DNA from 3 places in the Parabacteroides sp. FAFU027 genome. Region 3 is predicted to be linked to each of the others. Evidence: riboswitches for the same ligand, from Rfam matches in the RefSeq annotation. Region 3 holds a riboswitch; each other region holds the start of a gene.

The links. Region 3 has a riboswitch for thiamine pyrophosphate ahead of thiS (sulfur carrier protein ThiS). Riboswitches for the same ligand answer to the same signal wherever they lie in the genome.
Region 1: linked by a shared signal. The riboswitch ahead of thiE (thiamine phosphate synthase) and the one ahead of thiS (sulfur carrier protein ThiS) in region 3 are both predicted to bind thiamine pyrophosphate.
Region 2: linked by a shared signal. The riboswitch ahead of thiC (phosphomethylpyrimidine synthase ThiC) and the one ahead of thiS (sulfur carrier protein ThiS) in region 3 are both predicted to bind thiamine pyrophosphate.

The regions. Positions count from the first base shown of each region.
Region 1 is NZ_JAKZKV010000011.1:133,595-135,867, reverse strand. It holds gene thiE (thiamine phosphate synthase) at 325-957, opposite strand; TPP riboswitch at 1,062-1,156, opposite strand; gene mnmG (tRNA uridine-5-carboxymethylaminomethyl(34) synthesis enzyme MnmG) at 1,318-2,273, shown strand, end outside.
Region 2 is NZ_JAKZKV010000001.1:516,864-519,136, forward strand. It holds gene MLE17_RS02295 (LiaI-LiaF-like domain-containing protein) at 1-565, opposite strand, end outside; TPP riboswitch at 963-1,057, shown strand; gene thiC (phosphomethylpyrimidine synthase ThiC) at 1,113-2,273, shown strand, end outside.
Region 3 is NZ_JAKZKV010000013.1:56,230-58,502, forward strand. It holds gene MLE17_RS16190 (thiazole synthase) at 1-642, opposite strand, end outside; gene thiS (sulfur carrier protein ThiS) at 776-979, opposite strand; TPP riboswitch at 1,046-1,140, opposite strand; gene MLE17_RS16200 (ArsR/SmtB family transcription factor) at 1,358-1,654, shown strand; gene MLE17_RS16205 (hypothetical protein) at 1,791-2,045, shown strand; gene trxA (thioredoxin) at 2,048-2,273, shown strand, end outside.

The DNA of each region.
Region 1 (2,273 bases), on a different contig from region 3:
AGATAAAGTAAATTCTTCAAACCGATACGAACAGTTCTGATTACAGTAGCTCCGGCAAAATAAACGGACTGATGATACAGATGCTAAGTAAGTAAAGAAGAACGAAATAACCGGGGAAAATGGGAGATTTATTTATCTAAAACCCGGTAAATATTAGATGGATTTAACTTTGATAAAATCATTGCCAGCCGCTTCAGCTTACGAAATGATAAAAAGACAATGTAACATCCGGCTTTAGCCAAAGAAAACTGATTCAGCTAAAACCGGATGATAGATTACAGACTATGATAAGAATGAAAAAACAGGAATTCTGCAAACTAAGAATTAGAAAAGAGAAAGCTGTTTTGCTCCAGTCAGGCTTTTCTTGATTTCAACTATACGTTGTTCTGTTTCTGTGGTTTGCATGAAGTGGCGCACCAAAGCTACATTTTTAGCCCCTGCAGCCACCACATCATCCAGATTTTCCGGGAAAATGCCACCAATAGCAACTACAGGCACATCAGCAAATGAGAGCACCTCTTTCAGCATACCCACACCCACCGGAGCATCCGGACGGGCTTTCGCATTCGTTGGATAAACAGGACCGAAGCCAATGTAATCCGGTTTATGAGTCAATGCTTCACGAACCTGCTCAATCGAGTGGGTCGAAAGACCTATTTTCAACCGGTCACCGGCAATCTTGCGTGCCTCCTCAATTGGAAGATCATCCTGTCCCAGGTGCAATACATCTGCTCCGGCAGCCAACGCCAAATCAACCCGGTCGTTTATAACAAGCAAGGTATTAGTTCCCGCTGTAATTGATTTAATTCTTTTTCCAGCTTCGATAATTTCACGGTCAGTCAAATGTTTCTCGCGCAATTGTATCATACGGATATTCTGGCGGACACATATTTTAGCTATTTCTTCGTAAGAGAGTTCAGGTTTTGTGATAATGATATACAGACCAAAATCTTGCATAATAAAAAGTCATTTATAAATTAGGAACATTCATTTCATTTTCCCTTAATGTTTGAATTCTAAAAGGGAAATTATACAGATAAGCAGGCGATTTTGGAATCAGGAAGGAGAGTGTAATTTCTCCCTTCGCCGGCATTATCCGGATCAGGTACTATGGGTATCTTCTCAGCTTTGATTTAAAGCACCCCAGAAATAAGTACGGAATCAGAGTGCAAAGATAGAAATAACCCCTGCAAATCCGAATATCTTTCAACAAACTATAAAATGGGCCATTCCCTTAAACCATAATGGTTATATTTTGAATTATCTGCCTGAGGATTAAAACTCAAACCGCTATCTTTGCACAAAATAACTCATTCAATGGATTTTAAATACGATGTTATAGTAATCGGCGCAGGACACGCGGGATGCGAAGCTGCCGCCGCTGCTGCCAACCTGGGTTCAAAGACCGTCCTCATAACGATGGACATGAACAAGATAGCTCAAATGAGCTGCAACCCTGCGGTTGGTGGTATTGCCAAAGGACAAATTGTACGCGAAATAGATGCCCTGGGTGGGGGTATGGGAATTGTAACGGATAAAACGGCTATTCAATTCCGAATGCTTAACCGCTCCAAAGGACCTGCGATGTGGAGCCCCCGTGCTCAAAGCGACCGCGCTAAGTTTATCAACGAATGGAGAGGTATTCTTGAAAACACCAATAATCTGGATATCTGGCAGGATTTTGTAAAACAGCTTATCATCAAGGATGGCCAGGTACAGGGTGTAATTTCCGGAATGGACGTTACTTTCTATGCAAAAACGGTGGTCATTACCACAGGAACTTTTCTGAATGGTTTGATGCACATCGGTAAAACACAACTTCGCGGTGGACGTATTGCAGAACCTGCTTCTTATGGAATTACCGAACAACTCAAAGAAGCCGGAATTGCAACTGACCGTATGAAAACCGGAACTCCGGTTCGTATTGACGGTAGAAGCGTTGATTTCAGCATGACCGAAGAACAGATAGGAGATTTTGATTTCCACAAATTCTCTTATATGAATCATGCACCTAAAACATTGTGCCAGCTTAGCTGTTGGACCATGTACACCAATGAACAAACGCATGAAGTTCTACGAAGCGGATTAGTGGATTCTCCGTTATACAACGGACAAATCCAAAGTATCGGACCGCGTTACTGTCCGAGTATCGAAACCAAGATTGTCACTTTTGCAGATAAAACACAACATCAGCTTTTTCTGGAACCGGAAGGTGAAACAACACAGGAGTATTATCTCAATGGTTTTTCCTCTTCCCTCCCACTCGATGTGCA
Region 2 (2,273 bases), on a different contig from region 3:
GTTTAGCATGAGTCAGGTCAAGTTCACTGCCACCAAAGATGCAATTAATCTCCCCACCGCGAAATACCATATCCTGGAATTTACGTTTGGATCCGCTGAAGATATTATTCTCCTCAATGACTCCATTTTTAATTTCACTGCCGGTATAGCCGGAGTCTAACTTGTGAAACGGATCTCTTTTAGGACCAAATGAAGTCTTCAGAATGATGACAACTCCGGCTGCAATAATCAGCACCGGCCAGTAAAGATTCGCAATCTGAGGGTCGATATAGCCAAGTTTTCGCATCAGGAAAAATCCACCGATAAGCGTCAAAATGGTGCCTCCAAAAATGGAACGGTTAAACATCTGGGTAACACCAATCACCACCAACAGCATGGGCCAGGAGAAGATTACCGGTCGATACGATTCATTCAGAAGTCCGGTATTGAAGCCAAGTAACAACAGACCGGCCACGATAACGACAACTCCGAAAAACACCTTTGAACCGACGCAATGTCTATGGCGAGGCGGAGCACAGAAACGGCCGTAAGGAGCCGGGTCTTCATTTCTAAATTGAGATTCCATAAAATATAGGATTTATACGTTTGATTCTGACACAAAGATAAAGCACCTTTTGAATAGTTCACTACGATATTTCCGTCGGAATTGTTATTCCTCCGATAAAGGTCTGTTTTGGGGGGATAAGACCCCACCCGACCTCCCCGAAGGGAGGAGATGAAGTCTGCGAGAAATAACCTCCCCATATTTCAAACCATCTGACATAAAGAAACCAACCCCAAAGGGACAAACACAAATTCCAGACTGCCCAAAAGCTGTCTGAGCGAATAGACCATATTATTTACAATTGAAAGATTTACCATTGACAATTTAGAATAAGCAGTATCACCTAAATTGTAAATTGTAACTGGCTAAATTGTAAATCACTTTCTCATTTGCAGATACGTTCAAAATCCGTTACCTTTGCCACCGAAAGGGGTGCCTTACTAACAGGCTGAGATCATACCCTATGAACCTGATGCGGGTAATGCCGCCGTAGGAATTTATTCATAGCTTCTCTTTGTCATCTGTCCGATGTACCGTATCCCCTCCCATTTTATTAAATGATAACGGTATGAACAACAACATCAAAATCTCTTATCCGGCTTCTGAAAAGATTTATGTTCCGGGAAAAATGCACGACATTCACGTGGCCATGCGCCGCGTCACGCTGCTCGACACAATCGAGATCGAAAACGGCAAACGCAAAGTAACACAAAATGCTCCCGTAGTGGTTTACGACACCAGCGGTCCTTTTTCTGACGATTTAGCGGAAATAGATTTGAAAAAAGGTCTTCCCCGTCTGCGTGAATCATGGATGGTGAAACGCGGCGATGTGGAACAATTGCCCGACATCACTTCGGAATACGGAAGAATGCGTGCAGCCGACACTTCACTCGATCACCTGCGTTTCGAACACATCAGCAAGCCTTACCGTGCTAAATCCGGCAAGGAAATCACTCAGATGTACTACGCGAAACAAGGCATCATCACACCCGAAATGGAATACGTGGCTATCCGCGAAAACCAGATGATTGAGGCATTGGGTATCGAAAGCCACATCACGCCGGAGTTTGTGCGTCAGGAGGTAGCTGCCGGACGCGCCATCATCCCTGCCAACATCAACCACCCCGAAGCCGAACCGATGATCATCGGAACCCACTTCCTGGTGAAACTCAATACCAATATCGGAAACTCCGCGATGTCATCAAGCATCGATGAAGAGGTGGAGAAAGCCGTATGGAGCTGCAAATGGGGTGGCGATACCCTGATGGACCTCTCTACCGGGGCCAATATCCATGAAACCCGCGAATGGATTATCCGCAACTGTCCGGTACCGGTGGGAACCGTACCTATCTATCAGGCATTGGAGAAGGTGGACGGCAAGGTGGAAGACCTCAACTGGGAAATCTATCGCGACACGCTCATCGAGCAGTGCGAGCAGGGTGTGGACTACTTTACCATCCATGCGGGTGTATTGCTGAAACATGCTTCTTTATTGAGCAACCGCCTCACCGGTATCGTTTCGCGCGGAGGTTCTATCCTGACCAAATGGTGCAAAGTACACAATACCGAGAATTTCCTCTACACTCACTTTGATGAAATCTGCGAAATCCTGAAAGCCTATGACGTGGCGGTTTCACTCGGTGACGGCATGCGTCCTGGTTCCATCCACGATGCGAACGATGCTTTGCAGTTTGCAGAGCTCGAAGTGTTGGGTGAACTGACCGAAAAG
Region 3 (2,273 bases):
ATTACCGGCCACAGCAATGGCAGTATTGACCAGAACGGCATCAGCACCCATTTCCATCGCCCAGGCAGCATGGGAAGGTGCACCAATTCCTGCATCCACCACTACCGGTACATTACTTTGCTCGATAATGATTTCGAGAAAATCAATCGTGCGCAATCCTTTATTGGTTCCAATCGGAGCGCCCAATGGCATTACCACGGCTGCACCGGCATCTTCCAGTCGCTTACACAAAACAGGATCGGCATGAATATACGGCATAACCACAAAACCCTCTTTAGCCAGCTCTTCAGTAGCTTTAAGTGTTTCAATAGGATCAGGTAACAGGTATTTCGGATCGGGGTGAATTTCCAGTTTCACCCAGTTGGTTCCCAGCGCTTCACGCGCCATACGGGCTGCAAAGACTGCCTCTTTGGCATTTCGCACACCGGAAGTATTCGGCAACAGATTGATCTGTGGATGATTAAGGTGTGAGAGAATATCATCCTGTTCGTTACCGGTATCAACTCGTTTGAGTGCTACGGTTACCAACTCACTTCCCGAAGCAACTAACGCCTCTTCCATGATTTGTGACGAACTGAATTTTCCGGTACCGGTGAATAATCTTGAGCCGAAAGTCTTCCCGGCTATAACTAATGGTTTCATTGTGATTGTTATTTTGAAGTTAAAGGAGGAAATATGTCAAGAGATTAGACAAAAGGACGAAGAACCAGCAGAGCTTTTCTCTTTATATTCCCTTTAAATTGTAAATAGTAAATCTGCTAAATGGTAAATCGTCTCACCCCCCCTGCGTGGCGCGAATAACAGTCAGTTTATCGTTTTCCTGAAGAGTAACGAAAGGCCAGTTTTGACGAAAAACGATTTCATCGTTCACAGCCACAGCAATGCCCTTTGTTTCGGACAAATTAAGTTCGGATAATAGAGAAATAAGGAAGGTTTGTTCGGTAATCTCCCGCGGTTCATTGTTTACATATACCTTCATAACAGTATGAATTAAAAGGTGATACAATAAACTTTAGGGGAACGAATCTGAAAAATGAGAAGATACAGGAAGTCCTCAACTTTTTCCTTACGCAGGTATTATCCTGTTCAGGTTCGAAGGGTATAATCTCAGCCTTTTAAGGGGCACCCCTAAAGTTTTCGCCACAAAGGTAAATGATTTTTTCATTCAGCCCCGAATTTAGTCCCTGAAATTTATTTATAAATATTATCCTGAATAATCAAATTACAGCTCCAAATAAACCTCTTAGCTATCAACCGATTATAAAACACAAACCACCCTACAACATTATTTAACCGCCAAAATACATCGTACATCAATATACATTTATATATTTGCAGTGTAATTCAAAACAAAAGTATGGATCCCTGTATTTGCAAAGAAGAACTTGAACGTGTAGCCTATATACTGAAAGCATTATCAAACGCAAACCGTCTGATGATTCTGACCGTATTGTCCAAAAATCAGGAGATGAACGTTTCTGATATTTGCAGCGCTTTGCAATGCACACAGCCATTGATTTCTCATCACCTGACCGATATGCATGCCAAAGGAATCCTCAAACTCAGAAGAGAAGGCCGCAACATGTACTATTCATTGGAGCATGAGAAGGTTATGGACATCATCCGTTGCATCTCCGAATGCAAGAAGACATAAAAAAATTTGCTCATTTACATAAACAATAGTTTATATATTTATATCCTATGAAACGAGCAAGAACTAATGCTCATCAAAGAGTATAACATCATATGCGAGTTCCATATGTGGCCAAAACAAAAATAAATAATGACATATGAAAAAGTTATTCACCAATAAGTTATTCTACACAGCAATCGGAGCAATCGCAGGATTTCTTTACTGGAAATTCGACGGATGCACCTCCGGTTCATGCGCCATACGACAGGATTGGTTTCTCTCTACCGTATGGGGAGCCATGATAGGCTGGATGGTCTCCGGTCTTTTCCTCGGATGTGGCTGTTACGGTGGCAGTTGTGATATTACCAATAAATCAGATTCAAATAACAACAAAAAAACCGAGGAGAAATAATTATGAATAAGTTTCAAGAAGCAATCAACTCAGGTAAACCCGTATTAGTGGACTTTTATGCCGAATGGTGTCAACCATGTAAAATGATGAAACCAATCCTTGAGGAGGTGAAACGGATGGTCGGAGATTCTGCTCAAATCCTAAAAGTGGATGTGGATCAAAACCAGGCTGTATCTATGGCGTATAGAATTCAATCTGTCCCTACTTTGATTCTGTTTAAAGACGGGC